3 regions of the Streptomyces sp. SM18 genome follow, and region 1 is predicted to be linked to each of the others. Evidence: riboswitches for the same ligand, from Rfam matches in the RefSeq annotation. Region 1 holds a riboswitch; each other region holds the start of a gene.

Region 1 (5,760 bases):
TCGACGGAGGCGTAGGCGGAGGGCGTGGTGTCGGAGGGCTGGTACTTGAAGCCGCCGCCCGGGTTGAACTGCTGGGATATCAGGAAGTCGACGGGTGTCTTGCCGGCCGACGTGAGGAAGTCGCCGGTCTGCGGGTCGATGCCGCAGGCGTTCAGACCGGAGACCGCCCAGCCGTTGGAGTCGGTGTTGACGCCGAACATGGCGTTGAAGGCACCGCTGCCCGGTACCAGCTTGCTCTTCAGGAACGCCTTGGCCCGGGTGATGCCGCTGTCGGTGTGCGGGACGCCGGAGACGCACAGCGCGGCCATCGCCGCACCGGTCATGTCGATGTCGCTGGTGGTGCCGAGCTGCCCCGGATCGCCCTCGGCCTTGCCGTAGTTCCAGCCGCCGTCGTCGTGCTGGTTGGCCCGGATACGGGTGACCAGCCGGTCGAGCAGGGCCTGCGGGACGCGTGGGGCCCCGGCCTGGGTGGCGGCGCCGCCGAGGGCGAGTGCGGCGAAGACGGTGCCGTTGAAGTTGGCGGACGGCCCGAAGTAGCCGGGCTCGGCGTTCTGCCAGTAGCCGTAGATGTCGGCGACCAGGTTGCGGGAGGCGGAGACACGGGCCGGGTCGATACCGGCGGCGTAGGCGTTGAGGGCCGCCCGCTCGTAGTCGGTGACCACCGGGGTCGCGGACGGCCAGTTCGCCGTGGACAGCAGCGCGCGGTAGACGGTTCTCGCGTTCTTCGTGGTGTCCCCTCCCGGGGTGACGTCCACGGCGGCCGTGCCCGCCGCCGCGAAGGCGCTGAACGCCCACTCGTTGGAGAGCCCCGGGCCGGCGTACGAACCGTCGGCGGCCTGGAGGGATGTGAGGTATGCGACACCGTTGGTCTTCGAGGTGGCGATCTGCGCGGGCGTCGCGGTGGCGGCCGCGGGCACGACGGTCAGACAGAAGGCGCCGAGGGCCGTGGCGGCGACGAACACCGGACGGCGGGAGGACGAAAGACGGGGCATGGCCTGCTCCTTGGATGAGGAGGCGCCGACCGGACCCGTGTCCTCGGGAGTGCGGGAGCAGCGGGCTGGGCCGCCGCCCGAACGCGTGGACCGGCTTCCTGTGGTGCGTCGCCGCACGGGCATTCGGGCTCGGCACGACGTCCCGTCGTGCCATACCGCTGCGCGTCAGCCCTGGTCTCCCACCAGGTTCCCCCGTGTGGCAGCCCAGGACGCTACCCGAGGGGTACGAGTCCCGCCAGAAGGCCCGCGGACCGCCCGCGCCCGCCGGGGAGGGCACCTTGACGGCGTCCATGGACGCGTGCTCAAATCCGCCTGATACGCACTGAGTTCCAGGGGAAGCCGGTCGAAACCCGGCGCTGACCCGCAACCGTAGGCCCGGCACCGCCGGGCGAGCCGGAACACCTGGGACGAGATCTTCAGCGAGAAACGCCGTCGCGGACTACGGCGTGGTCGACCAGCCCTGCCGTGCGGCACACGCCGCCGCGGTCACGGCCCTTCGCCACGTTCGTGTGCCCGCGGACATCAGGACGAGGGGGCCGCGGTGGGGACCGGAAGACGAAGAGGCGCACGGCGCCGGGCCACGGGCCTGCCGGCGCTGCTGTCGGCGGTGGGCCTCGTGGTCGCCGCCTGCACGACGTTCGTCACCGCCGCCCCGGCGGCCGCCGACCCCCTCGACGCCTGCACCGAGACGAAGGGCGCCGTGGTCGCCGTGGACTTCGGCCCCTTCGGCGGGACGGTCCGGCGCGGCTGCGACACCACACCGACGACGGGCTACGAACTCCTCCACGAGGCGGGGTTCACCACCACCGGCACCCAGCACGACGGGCCCGCCTTCATCTGCCGCATCGGCTACGGCTCGGAGGTCCAGCAGCCCACCGAGGACAAGGAGGCCTGCGTCCTCACCCCGCAGGCCACCGCCTACTGGTCGTACTGGATCGCCTCACCCGGCCAGGACACGTGGCGCTACAGCCCGTACGGCGCCATGGCCCGCACGCTCCGGGACGGCGACGTGGACGCCTGGGTGTACGGCGGCACCGACATCGGCGGCACCACGGGCCAACCCGCCTTCACCCCCGACGACGTGCGGATCGGCGGCGGTGGTACGACACCGGGCCCCGGCACCACCCCCACGGCCCCGGCCGGGCGGATCGACGTACCGGCCGCGGCGGCATGGGTCAGAAGCGGACTGACGGACGGTGAACGCGTCGTCGACGAGGGCGCCGACACCCCCAACCTGCCGCTGACCACGGAGGCCGCGTACGCCCTGGCCGCGGCGGACGGCGCGAGCGCCACCCTGGACCAGGTCACGTCCTTCCTCGCCGCCCGCACCGACGCCTACGCCTACCCGGCCGGCACGGACCAGGCCCCCGACGCGACCGCCGCAGCCCGCCTGGCCCTGCTCGCGGACATCACGGAAGCCGACCCGAGGGACTTCGGGGGACACGACCTGGTCGGCGACCTGGCCGCCCACGTCTGCGCCTCCGGGCCCGGTTCCGGCGGCGGCCCCACGCCCGGCTGCACCGCCGAGGGCGACTTCCGCAACGCGACGTACGCCGACGGCCAGGCGCTGGCCGTGCTGGCGCTGCTGCGGGCCGGTGTGAAGCCCCCGGCCGCCGCCGTGGACCGGCTGACCCAGGTGCAGTGCGACGACGGCGGTGTCACCAGCATCCTCATCCGCCCCGGCGAGTACTGCGACGGCGACCCCGCCACCACCGGCCTGGTGACCCTGGCCCTGCACCGGGCGGGCGGTCACGACGCGGCCGTCGCCAAGGCCCGGACCTATCTCGGCACGGCCCAGCGCGAGGACGGCTCGTTCCCCGGCTGGACGGGATCCACGACCGGCAGCGTCACGGCCACCGCCTACGCGGCACAGGCCCTCCGCACGCTGGGCGACACCGAGCGGGCCGACGCGGCCGTCTCCTGGCTCGCCGGTGAGCAACTGGCGGGCGGAGGCTTCGGGTTCGAGGAGGGCGCCACCGACCCGGCGCTGTACCCGACGTCGCCCGCCGTCCTCGCCGGTACGGGCACCGACCTGACACGGCTGACGACGGCGGCACCCGAGCCCACCGACCCGCCGACCACCTCGCCGCCCGTCACCGGGCCGCCCACGACCGGGCCGCCCACCACCGGCCCCACGGCACCGGCGGGCGAGGGTCCCGACCTCGCCAGGGGCGTCGCCTACCTCACCGCCCCCGCCCAGCTCTCGGGGGGCCACTACTACCCGGCCGTACCCGGCACGGAGCGGGCGGACTTCGGTCTCACCGTCGACGGCGCCTACGCGCTCGCCGCCACCGGGCTCGACGACAACGCGCTGCGCGGCATCGTCGACTTCCTCGACGACGGCGGCAAGGACGGCGAGGGTCGCACCGTGCGCGACTGGACCGGAATCGACACGCCGTACGTCCTCGGAGGGCAGCTCGGCAAGGCGGCCCTGCTGGCCCAGGCGGTCGGCCGCGACCCCCGGAACTTCGGCGGCGGGGACCTGATCGCCGCACTCGGCGCGGCCGTGTGCGCCGCGCCGACCGAGAGCCCGGACCGGAAGTGCGCCGCCGAGGGGGCGTACACCTACACGGAGTCCGTGTTCGGCCAGTCCCTCGCGGTCATGGCCCAGTCGCGGGCCGGCGAGAAGGCGGCCGTGCGGAAACCGCTCGCCTACCTGGAGAGCCTCCAGCTGGACAGCGGCGCGTGGCCCAGCCTGATCCCCTCCACCGGGGACGCCGACGTGGACTCCACCGCCATCGCCGCGATGGCCCTGGACCTGGCGGGCGGCGAGGAGGCCCGGACGGCCGTGGCCGAGGCGCTGGACTGGATCGCGGGCCGGCAGCTGCCCGACGGCGGTTTCCCCGGCGCGGCGGGCAACTCGGTCAACTCCGCCGCCCTCGCCGTCCAGGGGCTCTCGCTCGACGCGCCGAAGTACGCCGACCGGATCGCGAAGGCGAGGGCGTTCCTGGCCTCCCAGCAGAACACCGACGGCGGCTTCAACGTCGCCAAGGAGGGCCAGCGCGGTTCCGACGTGCGGGCGTCCACCCAGGCCGTCGGCGGATCCACCGGCATCTCCTTCGGGGCCCTGGACCGCGACCTGACCGGCACCACCCCGCTGCCCACACCCACCGTGAACCCCTCCACCCCCGTCATCGTCACCCCCGGCGGCACGGACGGCGGCACCGGCGGCATCGTGGACACCGGCGGCGGCACCGGCGGCGGCGGGGCGCTCGCCTCCACCGGCGTACAGGCCGGTCTCCTCGCGGCGTGCGGGGTGGCGCTCGTCGCCGCGGGCCGGGCCGCCGTGGTCCTCGCCCGCCGCCGTACGGCCGCAGGGGGGCGGCCATGAGCCTCCCGCCCGCGCGGCGAGTTGCCCGGCTGACGGCCGCGCTCGCCCTGGCCTTCGCCGCCCTGACCACGGGCGCGGCACCCGCCGGGGCCGCCCCGCAGCCGATGGGGCGGTGCACCACCGGCTCGGGGGCGGTCCTCGCCGTCGACTTCAGCCGGTGGGGCGGGCCCGTCTACCGCTCCTGCGGCTCGACGCCCACCACCGGCTACGAACTGCTCAACCAGGGAGGCTGGCGCACCACCGGTACCGGGCACGACGGACCGGCGTTCATCTGCCGCATCGGCTACAGCGGTTACCGCGACGGCCAACAGTTCCCGCCGCCCGAGCAGGACGACTGCGTCCTCACCCCGCCCGCCTCGGCCTACTGGTCCTACTGGCACGCCGGACCCGGGGCGGACGACTGGGAGTACAGCCAGCTCGGCGCCATGCTCTACAAGCCGAAGCCGGGCAGCGTGGACCTGTGGATCTTCGGCGGCACCGACATCGGGGGCACCCAGGGCCGCCCCCAGATCACCCCCGACCAGCTCCGGGCCCACAACACCAGGCCCAGCGGCGGGGGCGAGCCGGCCTCGACCGCACACGCTCCCGCGCTGCCGCCCGGCACGGACACCGGCCCCGCCCCGGTGACGACGGAGCCGAAGCGGCCCACGGCCCCCACGGCCCCGGAACCGCCCGCGAGCCCGTCCCCCACCGCGTCCTCCAGCCCCTCGCCCGGCGAGACGGCCGAGCCGACCGGGTCCCCCGGGCCCACCGAGTCCGCCGAGGTGCCACCGCCCGCCACCACCGGTCCGGCGGACGGGTCCGGCGACACCCGGGTCCTCGACGCCGCCCCGGCCGCGGACGCGAAGCACGACGCGGGGTCGATGGTGCCCGTGGTGGCGGGAGGCGCGCTGGTCCTGCTCGTGGGCGTGGCGGCCGTGTTCGCGGCCCGGCACAGACGCCGGGGCGCGTAGCGCCCGTGGCCCGCACCGACCCCGGCCCCGCCGGCCCGCCCCCGCCCGGCCGCGCCGCGACGACTCCGCCCGGCCCCGGTACGCCCTCACCCGGCCGCGTCGCCCCGGACACCGGCGGGCGACGGCTCCCCCGGATCCTGCATCCGGTCGCCTGGTGGATCTGGGCGCTCGCCCTGGCCACCGCCGTCAGCCGCACCAACAACCCGCTGCTGCTCTTCCTGGTGCTCGCGGTCCTCGGCTACGTCGTGACCGCCCGCCGCACCGAGGCACCCTGGGCCAGGGGATTCGTGTACTACCTCTACCTGGCCGCCACCGTCGTGGCGATCCGCGTCCTGTTCCGGGCCGTCTTCGCCACCGGCATCACCCCGCACGACCACTTCCTCTTCGCGCTCCCGCACATCCCGACCCCCGACTGGTACGCGGGCATCCAGCTCGGCGGACCCGTCTCCCTGGAGGCCCTCCTGTCGGCCGCCACCGACGGGCT
Region 2 (5,760 bases), 4.4 Mb from region 1:
AGCTCCCGGGCGAGTTGTGCGGCGAGACCCAGGCGTACGACGCCCGTCTCGCAGTCCACGACGACCGAGGCGGTGCCCTCGGCGGCGTGCAGCCGGCCGGCCCGCGCCGCGAGGGCCACCGGGTCGGGGCCTCCGGTCGCCCGGCCGTCCGTCACCACGACGAGCAGCGGCCGCCGCGACGGGTCACGCATCCGCTCCACCCGCAGCACGTCGTGCGCCTTCAGCAGCCCGGCGGCCAGCGGGGTGCGCCCGCCGGTCGGCAGCGACTCCAGCCGCGCCGCCGCCGCGTCCACCGACGACGTCGGCGGCAGAGCCACCTCGGCCTCCTGGCCGCGGAAGGTCACCAGCCCCACCTTGTCCCGCCGCTGGTAGGCGTCCAGTAGCAGCGACAGCACGGCTCCCTTGACCGCGCCCATCCGCTGCCGGGCGGCCATCGACCCGGAGGCGTCCACCACGAACAGCACGAGGTTGCCCTCACGCCCCTCCCGCGTGGCCTGCCGCAGATCGTCACGCCGTACGACGAGCCCGCGCCCGGACCGCCCGCGCGCCCGCTGGTGCGGTGCCGCGGCCTGGACGGTCGCCGCCAGGTGCAGCTTCGTCAGCGCGCCCTCGGGCCGTCGTGCCCCGGTGGTGCGCCCGTGCTCGGTACGGGCCCGCGAGCGCCGCCCGGCCGCGCCCTCGCCGAGACCGGGCACGCTGAGCATCTTCGCCCGGAAGGGCTCCGAGGCCCCCACGGGCGCCTGTTCGGCTCCCCCGGCCGGTGCGGGCCGCTGCTCGGAGCCGGAGCCGTCGCTTCCGGCTGGCGTGTCGGTCGGCGTGTCGGCGGGCGTGTCGTCACCCGCCCCCGCGCTCCGGTCCGGCGCGTCGGGACCACCGCTCTGCGGCGGCACCCCGCCGCCTCCGCCGCCCCCGCCCGGCCCGTCGTCGTCACCGTCCCCGTCGTCCGCGTCGCCCCCGGCCTCCCTGAGAGTGTCGTCGAGCTTCTCCTCGTCCAGCCCGGGGGCGTCGAACGGATTGCGGCGGCGCCGGTGGGGGAGGGCGAGGAGCGCGGCCTGCCGCACGTCCTCGGCGGTGACCTCCTCACGCCCCGCCCACGCGGCCAGCGCGGTCGCGGTACGGGCCATGACGATGTCGGCCCGCATCCCGTCGACCTCGAACGCCGCGCAGGTCGCGGCGATCTGGCGCAACACGCCGTCGCCCAGCACCACGCGCGGCAGCAGGACACGCGCGGCGGCGATCCGCTCCCGCAACGCCGCCTCCTCGCGCGCCCACCGGGCGGCGAACCCCTCCGGATCGTCGTCGTACGCGAGCCTGCGCCGCACGACCTCCACCCGCTGGTCGGTGTCCCGGGACGCCGCGACCTCGACGGTCAGCCCGAACCGGTCCAGCAACTGGGGCCGCAGCTCGCCCTCCTCGGGGTTCATCGTCCCGACCAGCAGGAACCGCGCCGCATGCCGTACGGAGACGCCCTCGCGCTCGACGTAGGAGGCGCCCATGGCCGCCGCGTCCAGCAGGAGGTCCACCAGATGGTCGTGGAGGAGGTTGACCTCGTCCACGTACAGGATCCCGCGGTGGGCGTCGGCCAGCAGGCCCGGCTCGAAGGCCTTCACCCCCTCCGAGAGGGCCCGTTCGATGTCGAGCGCGCCCACGAGCCGGTCCTCCGACGCGCCGACGGGCAGCTCGACGGTCCGCGCGGGCCGGGACACGCCCGGCCCCGTCTCGTGGGGGCCGTCCGGACACGCCGGATCGGGCGCCGAGGGATCGCACGAGAACCGGCACCCGGACACGACCGGGACCTCCGGCATGAGCGCGGCGAGCGCCCGTACGGCCGTGGACTTGGCGGTGCCCTTCTCCCCGCGTACGAGGACCCCGCCCACGGCGGGACTGACGGCGTTGAGCAACAGCCCGAGCCGCAGGTCGTCCTGCCCGACGATGGCGGTGAAGGGATACGGCGTACTCACAGGGCCTCCTCGTTCACAGAAACATCACTCCCGGCCCCCGGATCCCGGGGCGGCCCGGTCCCACTCCCGCCCGCGGAGACAGCCACGTCCGCGACAGGCACGTCCGCGAGAGGCATGCCGGCAGCCGGCCCGCCCGCGACAGGCCCGCCCGCGGCCGGCGCCCCCGGCGGCACGAACGGCAGCCCCTTCGGCGGCCCCGCCTCGATCAGCCGCCACAGCGCGTCCGTGTCCGCGTGCTCCTCGACCAGGTCCCCCAGCCGGTCCAGCTGCTCCTCCCGCAGCGCCGCGAAACTCGTGTCCGGGGCGGCCCTGAACCGCCGCCCCGCCGCCCGCGCGACTTCCCCCAGGAACGCCCGCCGGAACGCGTCGCTCTCCAGGGACCCGTGCCAGTGCGTCCCCCACACCGAGCCGACCCGGCATCCGTCCAGGAAGGGTTCACCGCCGCGCACCTCGGCGACCCCGTGGTGGATCTCGTACCCCTCCACCGCCTCACCGAGCGCCGAACCCACCGGCCTGGCCAGCACCTTCTCCCGGCCGAAGCGGACCCGCACCGGCAGCAGGCCGAGCCCCTCGACCAGGCCCGCCCGGGACTCCACCTCGTCCTCGACCCACTCGCCCAGGACCTGGAACCCGCCGCAGACGCCCAGCACCGGGCGCCCCTCGGCGGCCCGCCGCCGCAGCGCGTCGGCCAGCCCCCGCTCCCGCAGCCACGCCAGCGCCCTGACCGTGCCACGGGTGCCGGGCACGACCACCAGGTCCGCGTCGGCCAGTTCCTCGGCCCGGTCCACGAACCGCACCACCACACCCGGTTCGGCGGCCAGCGCGTCCACGTCGGTGAAGTTCGACATCAGCGGCACCGCGCACACCGCGACCCGCAGCACCTCCTCACCGTGCGGGGGCGCCACGACCGACTCGCGTACGGTGCCGCGCATCGACACCCGCAGCCCGTCCTCCTCGTCGATGCCCAGCCCGTGGGTGTACGGCAGGACCCCGTACGTACGCCGCCCGGTGAGCCCGTACAGCATGTCCAGCCCCGGTTCCAGCAGCGAGACGTCGCCCCGGAACTTGTTGACGAGGTATCCCGCCACCAACGACTGGTCCTCGGCGCCCAGCAGGGCCGTCGTGCCGAAGAACGAGGCGAACACCCCGCCCCGGTCGATGTCCCCGACGACCAGCACGGGAAAGCCCGCGGCCCGCGCGACGCCCATGTTCACGATGTCGGTGCGCCGCAGGTTGATCTCCGCCGGCGAGCCCGCGCCCTCGCAGATCACCGCGTCGTACTGGCTCCGCAACCGCTCCAGGCAGTCCACGACGGTCCCGAACAGCGCCTCCTGGCGGCCCCCGTGGTAACCGCGCGCACTCATCTCGCCGACCGGTTTGCCCATCAGGACGACCTGGCTGGACCGGTCGCCGCCGGGCTTCAGCAGCACCGGGTTCATCAGCGCGGTCGGCTCCACCCGGGCGGCCTGCGCCTGCATCGCCTGGGCGCGGCCGATCTCCGCTCCCTCACGCGTGACGAAGGAGTTCAGCGACATGTTCTGCGCCTTGAACGGGGCGGTCTTCACCCCCTGGCGCACCAGCCACCGGCAGATCCCGGCCGTGACGACGCTCTTGCCCGCGTCCGAGGTCGTCCCCGCGACCAGCAGTCCGCCGCTCATCCCCGCCCCCTTCGAACCTCTCGTACCACGTGTCCCACGGCCAGCCGCCCGGCCACGCACACGCCCAGGGCCAGCACACCCACGCGGCGCGACAGCCGCACCGCGCGTTCGATGTCCCCGGTGCGCACCTCGCGCCCGGCCTCCCCGTTCAGCACGGGCCGGTGCTCGACCCGCCCGCTGTACGCCAGGGTCCCGCCGAGCCGTACGCCGAGCGCACCGGCGAAGGAGGCCTCCACCGGGCCCGCGTTGGGGCTCGGATGCCGGTCCGCGTCCGCCCGCCAGGCGCGTACCGCCTGCCGGGGGCGCCCCCCGGCGGCCACCGCGAGCGCGGCGGTGAGGCGGGCGCCGGGCCAGCCGGCCAGGTCGTCGAGCCGGGCGGAGGCCCAGCCGTAGCGCCGGTGACGCGGCGACCTGTGGCCGACCATGGCGTCCAGGGTGTTCACGGCGCGGAACCCGACCAGCCCCGGCGCGCCGCCCAGCGCGCCCCACACCAGGGCGCCCACCACCGCGTCGGAGGTGTTCTCGGCGACGGACTCCACCACCGCGCGGGCGATGCCCGGCCCGTCCAGCGCGTGCGGGTCCCGGCCGCACAGACGCGGCAGCCGCTCCCGGGCCAGGCCGAGGTCACCGGCGGCGAGGGCGTCACCGATGGCGCGGGCCTCCCGGCCCAGCGAGGTGCCCCCGACGACGGTCCAGGTGGCGGCGGCGGTCAGCGCCACGGCCGCGGCGGGGCGGTCGCGCACGGCACGGGCGGCCAGCGCGGCGGCACCGGTGGCGCCGCCGGCGCAGACCAGCGTGTGCAGGGCGCCCCAGCCGCGGTGATCGCGCCACAGCCGGTTCTCGACGCCCGCCGCGGCGCGCCCGAAGGCGGCGACCGGGTGGCCCCGACGGGGGTCACCGAGCAGCAGGTCGCCGATCAGGCCGGCGGCGGCGCCGTACGCGAAGATGCGGTCGGCTCGCACGGATCAGCCGGCCGTCGCGCCCCGGAGGGGGGACGGCACGGGGGGTACGGGGTCCGACGCACGGCGGCCGGGCATGGCAGATGTCCTCACTCAGGGTCCGCGCCCTGGTTCGACGTGACCGGCGACGAGAGTCTCCTGGCTCCCGGATCCGCTGTTCCCCCGGCCTTCCAGCCCGCGCGGCGGGCCGTGACGTCCGTGTGGGGGACAGCTCCCCGGTGACAGTGGCGGGACCGCGCCGGATTCGCACCGGCTTCCTCTGCTGCCGCCGTACTTGGCCCCGGCAGTCCACCACGCCCCCCGAACAGCCGTCAACCTGCCGCTGACCTGCGAGGCCGCAGTGTGCGCAGACGCACACCGGGCCGGACACGCGGGTGCGTGTCCGGCCCGGTGGGGAGGAACGGGAGGTCAGGCGACGATCAGATAGATCCCGTATCCGACCGCCGCCGCGCACAGCGCGAAACAGGCGTACGCACCGGCGCGGGCCCGCACCGGGGAGCCGCCCGTCGTGGCGGACGCCTGCTTGGCGAGGCCGACGATGCCGAGGCTGAAGAGGCCGACCAGCGCCACGGTGACCACGAGGCTGACGCCGAAGACGGAGGCGAGGGCCGCCCAGTCGATGTTCATACGGATCCGTCCTTACACCGTGGCCGGCCGGGCCGGAGGGTCTGCGGGAGCGTCCGGCGCCGGGACCGGGGCCGGGATGGTGGTCTTGAGTTCCGGGACGTTCACGCCCACGGGCGGCGGGCTGACGGCCGCGATGGCGGTGGTGACGACACCCGCGGGCTCGGGCGCGGTGACGTTGGTGTGGTCGACCGGCTTGCGGCGCGACAGCAGCCAGATGGCGCCGGACCCGGCGACGAGCAGCACGGCCACCACCGCGACGCCCCAGGGGCCCTGCTTGGTCAGGAACTCCGCGCCCGCGCCGACCAGACCGGCGGCCGGCAGCGTCAGACCCCAGGCGACGAACATCCGGGTGGCGGTGGACCAGCGGACCACACCCCCCTGGCGGCCGAGACCCGCGCCCATCACGGCCCCGGAGCAGGACTGGGTGGTGGAGAGGGAGAAGCCGAGGTGCGAGGAGGCCAGGATGACCGTGGCCGCGCTGGTCTGGGCGGCGAAGCCCTGCGGCGGCTTGAGGTCGGTGAGGCCGCTGCCCATGGTGCGGATGATGCGCCAGCC
Region 3 (5,760 bases), 1.8 Mb from region 1:
CGACGTTGAGGACGTCACGGGCGCCGCCCAGGGCCTCGGCGACGAGCCGGGCGATACGGGGGTCGGGCCGCCGGCCGCTGCGGAGGGCGGGCCCGTCGGCGCCGCGGCCGACGTCCGTGGCGCCGAGGTCGTGGGTCCGTGCGTTCATGGGTCCTCGGTCTCGCCTGATGAGCAGGAACAGGGGTGACGCCGCCCGGTTCCGGTGCGGCACGTCCCGGAGCCGGTCCGTTCGGCGGCCGTCCTCGGCTCCTTCCGCCTCACGACGTGCCGCCGGGTACACCTGCATCTTGCATCTGCGAGGGCTTATCCGTAAACCAGGTGGCACATCCTTGTCCCATCACCCAAAAGCCTTACAGATGCGGCTCTGGAGGTGTGTACCGGGGGTGGGGCCCGGAGGCCGGTTCCGGACCCCCCCCGGTGCCCCGGGCCCCACCCCTGGCCCGCTCAGCCGGCGGAGGGACCGGCCTCCGCGTGGGGCCGGGCGGGAGCGCCGGGCAGGAAGGTCACCTGCGGCGCTCCCGTGCGCGGATGGACGGCGATCTCGGCGTCCACGGCGTACACCTCGGCCAGCAGTTCGCGGGTCAGCACCTCGGCCGGCGGTCCCGACGAGACGACCCGGCCGCCGCGCAGGACATACAGCCGGTCGCAGTAGTACGCGGCCAGATTGAGGTCGTGCAGGGCCACCAGGACCGTGGCGGACAGGCTCCGCAGGATGCCGAGGACGTCCAGCTGGTGGCGGATGTCCAGATGGTTGGTCGGCTCGTCCAGGACCAGCAGAGCGGGTTGCTGGGCCAGCGCGCGGGCGATCAGGACCCGTTGGCGCTCTCCGCCGGACAGCCGGTCGAAGGGCCGGTCCGCCAGGTCGAGCGCGTGCACGGAGTCCAGGGCCGACTCGACGATGTGCCGGTCCTCGGCGGTGTCTCCGTCCAGGAGCCGCTTGTGCGGGCTCCGGCCCATGGCGACGACCTCCCGCACGGCCAGGTCGAGGTCCGCCGCGGAGTCCTGCACCACGGCCGCCAGGGTGCGGGCCAGCTGCCGGACCGGCAGGCCCCACGCGTCGGCCCCGTCCACGCGTACGGCCCCGGACTCGGGGCGCAGCACGCGGTAGACCGCGCGCAGCAGGCTGGACTTCCCGCTGCCGTTGGGACCCACGAGGCCCACGACCTCACCGGCGCCCGCGGTCAGGAAGACGTCCTCGACGAGCCGTTGGGCCCCGGCGGTGAGGGTGACGCCCTCGACGGAGAGTTCGGACCCGGTCATACCACTCCTCGGCCGGTTCCCCGGCGGGCGTCACGGCGCATCAGCCACAGGAAGAACGGCCCCCCGCACAGGGCCGTCAGGACACCGACCGGGATCTCCATCGGCGCGGCGACCGTCCGGGCGGCGATGTCCGCCCAGATGAGGAAGACCGCCCCGCCGAGCGCCGCCGTGGGCAGCACCCGGCGGTGGTCACCGCCGACGAACAGCCGCACGATGTGCGGCATCATCAGCCCGACGAAGCCGATCGGCCCGGCCGCCGCCACCAGCACGCCCGTGATCAGCGAGAGCAGCACGAAGGTCCTGGCCCGGAACCGCCCCACGTTCAGGCCCATGGTCGTGGCCGCCTCCTCGCCGGCCAGCAGGAGGTTCAGCGAGCGGGCCTGCGCGAGCAGCACGCAGATGCCGAGGAGCAGGGCCGCTCCCGGCAGCCACAGCGTGCCCCACCGCACACCGCCCAGACCTCCCAGGGTCCAGGCCAGCACCGCCCGTGCCTCGTTGCCCCGGTCACTCGTGAGCAGCAGCAGGTTCATCACCGCCGTGAGCACCGAGGCGTAGGCCACGCCGGACAGCACCAGGCGCGAGGAGGTGATGCGCCCTCCGGACCGGGCGGTGGTGTACACGAGGAACAGGGTCACCAGCGCCCCCGCGAAGGCCGCCACCGACAGCGACACCTGGCCGAACAGGGTCACACCGAAGACGATGACCGCCACGGCGCCGAGCGAGGCGCCCGACGACACACCCAGCAGATAGGGCTCGGCGAGCGGATTGCGCACCAGCGCCTGCAAGGCGGTGCCCACCAGGGCGAGCCCGGCGCCCGTCATCGCGCCGAGGAGCACCCGCGGCGCCCGTACGTCGAGCACGATCGTCTCGCGCGCCCCGGACCAGTCGGCGTCCGGCCGGTCCACCCCCAGCGCGTGCGTCACGATGCCCCACACCTGGGCGGGCGGCACCCGGACCGAGCCGATGGCCAGGCCCGCCGTCATGGAGACGACGAGCAGCAGACCGAGGACCACCAGGGCCGTGACGAAGGAGCGGCGGCGCGGCTCCCGTTCCGTGACGGGAGCCCGGGACGCGGAGACCCCCGGGGCGTCCTGGGTCCCGGCCGTCACCGGAACCGCTCGGGGTGCAGCCCGTGGGCCAGGTCCTCGACGGCGTACGGTGCCCGGATCCCGACCAGGGTGGCGGTCAGCGGCAGGACGACGAAGCGCTTGTTCTTCACGGCGGGCACGTCCGCGAGGGCGGGCTGGGACAGCAGGAACTTCTTCTTCTGCTCGACGTTGTCGGCCCCCGCGTAGTCGTAGATCGCGATGACCTCCGGCTTCCGGGCCACCACCTGCTCCCAGGAAGCGTCCCCGAAGACGTCGTCGAGGTCGGCGAAGACGTTGCGGCCGCCCGCCAGCTTGATGACCTCGGTGCCCAGGCTCTTGCCGCCCGCGGTGAAGGCCGCCTTGTCGCCGCTGTCGTAGACGAAGACCGGTGTCTCGGGTGCCCCCTTCACGGCCTTCACCGCAGCCCCGACCCGGCCCCGGAGGTCGGCCACCAGCGCGTCCGCCCGGTCCGGCACCCCGAAGACCGAACCGATGGTCCGGATCTCGTCGTAGGTGTCCTCCATGGACACCTGCTTCTTGCCGCAGTACTCGCGGTTCAGGTAGGTGTCGATGCCCGCGTCGGCGAACGCCTCGCGGGACCGGCCCTGGTTCTCGGCGAAGGCGCTGGCGTAACCGCCGTAGACGAAGTCCGGTTCGGCGTCCAGGACCGTCTCGAAGGACGGTTCCTTCGCCGCCAGTTCGGGGACCGCCTCGAAGTCCTTCCGTAGTTCGGGAAGGACGGCGGAGTCCGGGTAGGCGGTTCCGACCATGCGGTCCTTGAGCCCGAGCGCGAGCATCAGCTCGGCGGGGTGCTGATGGATGGTGACCACCCGGGACGGTGGCGCGTCGTACGTGGTGCGGGTGCCGCAGTTGTCGACGGTGACCGGGAAGCCCTTCGCCGGGGCCGTCGCGGCGGACTTCTCCTCCCCGGCGCCCGGGGACGTCCCGCAGCCGGCGAGCAGGGTCGCGGAGAGGGCGACGGCCACACCCATGGCGCGCAGCGGGCGGCGCCGCGTCTGGGAGAAAAGGGGAGAAACGGGGCGAGGTATGTCGCCGTACATGTAAAGCCTCCTGCGGAGTCCGCGCTCCTCGGATCGGGCCCGCGACCGGCCAGTGTCCTGACTCCCGAATCGAGGCCCCCGGCCTTCCCGCGTCGTACGCGGTGGCTCCCCCGGGGACACCCCTCTCCGGTCACAGTGGCGGGACCGTGCCGGATTCGCACCGGCTTCCTGTCTCCCGTCGCGGTGATGACCCGGTGATCCTACGGTCCTCGCAGGCCAGGGGCGAAACGGTGCGAACCCGCGCCGGTCACCCGCTCCGCTCGACGCTCCACAGCGGCAGATGCTCGAAGAAGGCGACCGCGTCCTCACGCCACCGCGTCCGCCAGCCCGCGGCGACCTGGGAGGCCTGCTCCGCGTGGCGCCGCATCTCGGCCCGTGCCCCGGCCGCGACACCCTGGCGTTCGCCGATCTCCCGCAGGGCGGCGAGGGTCCCGGGCGGGCAGGAGGGATCACCGAGCGCCGATTCCACCAGGGCGCGTTCGGTGCCGCTCACGGCGGACAGCAGGGCGCCGACCGTGTAACTGCGTCTGCCGTCGCGGATGTCGGTGCCGACGGGTTTGCCCATGATGTCCGGGTCACCGAACAGGTCCAGGTAGTCGTCGCGCATCTGCCCGCAGATCCCGACCAGGCGCGCGTACCGCCGCAGTTCCTCGTCGAACACCGCGGGCTGCCCGCCGGCCGCCAGGAGCCCGAGCCGCAGCGGCGCGAGCACGGAGTAGCGGGCCGACTTGAAGTCGGCCACCGAGTGCAGGACGTCCTCGGACGGGACGGTGGCGGTGAAATCGCGCTCCAGATCGGCGATCTGGCCGACGAAGGTGTCGGCCGCCGCCCGTGTCACCACCTCGGTCATCGCCTGCCGCAGGGCGACGGGCAGGGGGGCTTCCGTCAGCACCCGCAGGGACAGACCCAGCGCCAGGTCGCCCGCGAGCACGGTGAGACCGAGCGCCGCCCGCGGGTGGTGGGGAAAACGGTCGCGGTAGGCGTAGTACGTCGAGGGGCCGCCCCGGCGGGTGGGGCTGTCGTCGATGAGGTCGTCGTGCACCAGGCCGTGGGTGTGCAGCAGCTCGATGCTCAGCGCCGCGGCGTCCAGGCCCTCGGCGGGCTCCGCGCTGACCAGTCCGGCGGCCTCGTGGAGCAGCACGACCCGCATCCGCTTGCCGCCGCGCAGGGACAGCTCCCGCAGCAGGTGGACGCACTCGGGCGCGTACCGGCTGAAGGCAGGCGCCTCCAGCGTCGCGCCCAGCGTGTCGAAGTACTCCTGCAACAGCGCGCCGAACCGCCGCTCATGGGCGGCGGCACGTGCCAGCATCCGTTCGACGGGGCCGGGGGTGTCGGTCATCGGGGTCTTCCTGATCGAGGGGCGGAGCCGTATCCGTGGACGGCCTCGGGCCAGGACCCGCGCACGCGCGACGGGCCGGCCGGAACCGTCCAGGAGATCATCCCCGACGCGGATTCCCCACCCGGCGGGGGCCCTTGCCCCGTCGGACGACGACCGGCGACGACCGGCGACGAGCGGTGCGGCCGGGCGGGCGGGCCCCGGGCGGTCGGCGGCCCCCGTGCCCGCCGGTGACTCCGTTCCCGCCGGTCCGGCGAGCCGCCCCGGCCGTGCCGTCGTCACCGGGCGGCCAGCGCCTCGATCTCCACGAGCATCCGCGGATCCGACAGGGCCGCCACCTCGGCCATGACACTGGCCGGGCCGCAGCCGGACGCCTCCAGGATGTCCGTGACCACGTCGTAGTGCGCGGTCGCCGCGGCGATGTCCGTGGTGAACAGGCGCAGCTGGACGACGTCCCGCAGGGCGAAGCCGGCCTCCCGCAACGTCTCGTCCATCCGCTGGAAGGCCAGACGGAACTGTCCGCGGATGTCTCCGACGTGGGCGATCGCACCCTCCGCGTCGCGGGCCTCGTGACCGGCGACCACCAGCCAGCGCCGGGGGTCGGTGAGCAGGACGGCGTGGTGGTAGCCGAGCTTGCCGCCGAAGTGGCGGGGGCCGATGTCCGTACGCTCCATGGCGCCTCCTGTGCGGGCTCCGGCCGGAACCGGCGGCCCGGTGGGGAACCGGTGACCTGTGACCAGTATGCGGCGGTCCCACCGGATCCCGCAGACCGGCGGCCCGCGCCGGACGGGGGCGGCGGAAGCGGCCGGCCACGCCGGGGTGCCGCTCCGGTCCGGGGGGACAGACACCACGGGCCGGAGCACCGCCCCCCCGGACCCGGCTCAGCGGCCCCGCGCGCAGAGGGCGGCGTCCACCGCCCCCTGGAGATGGCGGAGGCCGTCGCCCTCCGCCGCCCACGTGGTGGTGTAGACGGTCACCGTGCCGCGGCCCGCCGTGGCGCGCCCGCCGCCCACCG

What was found. A riboswitch is a leader RNA that binds a small molecule or an ion and turns the genes downstream of it on or off. The one in region 1 is predicted to bind cobalamin.
Region 2: linked by a shared signal. The riboswitch ahead of B9S64_RS05950 (cobalamin biosynthesis protein) and the one ahead of B9S64_RS25925 (terpene cyclase/mutase family protein) in region 1 are both predicted to bind cobalamin.
Region 3: linked by a shared signal. The riboswitch ahead of B9S64_RS33450 (ABC transporter substrate-binding protein) and the one ahead of B9S64_RS25925 (terpene cyclase/mutase family protein) in region 1 are both predicted to bind cobalamin.

The regions. Positions count from the first base shown of each region.
Region 1 covers NZ_CP029342.1:5,782,437-5,788,196, forward strand. The annotation lists gene B9S64_RS25920 (hypothetical protein) at 1-992, opposite strand, end outside; cobalamin riboswitch at 1,110-1,185, opposite strand; cobalamin riboswitch at 1,280-1,414, shown strand; gene B9S64_RS25925 (terpene cyclase/mutase family protein) at 1,534-4,323, shown strand; gene B9S64_RS25930 (hypothetical protein) at 4,320-5,276, shown strand; gene B9S64_RS25935 (energy-coupling factor transporter transmembrane protein EcfT) at 5,282-5,760, shown strand, end outside.
Region 2 covers NZ_CP029342.1:1,350,839-1,356,598, reverse strand. The annotation lists gene B9S64_RS05960 (putative cobaltochelatase) at 1-1,961, opposite strand, end outside; gene B9S64_RS05955 (cobyric acid synthase) at 1,958-3,619, opposite strand; gene B9S64_RS05950 (cobalamin biosynthesis protein) at 3,616-4,581, opposite strand; cobalamin riboswitch at 4,710-4,839, opposite strand; gene B9S64_RS05945 (hypothetical protein) at 4,987-5,205, opposite strand; gene B9S64_RS05940 (inorganic phosphate transporter) at 5,218-5,760, opposite strand, start outside.
Region 3 covers NZ_CP029342.1:7,570,179-7,575,938, forward strand. The annotation lists gene B9S64_RS33435 (class I SAM-dependent methyltransferase) at 1-148, opposite strand, end outside; gene B9S64_RS33440 (ABC transporter ATP-binding protein) at 445-1,260, opposite strand; gene B9S64_RS33445 (iron ABC transporter permease) at 1,257-2,369, opposite strand; gene B9S64_RS33450 (ABC transporter substrate-binding protein) at 2,366-3,409, opposite strand; cobalamin riboswitch at 3,460-3,581, opposite strand; gene B9S64_RS33455 (polyprenyl synthetase family protein) at 3,657-4,748, opposite strand; gene B9S64_RS33460 (Rid family hydrolase) at 5,024-5,419, opposite strand; gene B9S64_RS33465 (serine hydrolase) at 5,627-5,760, opposite strand, start outside.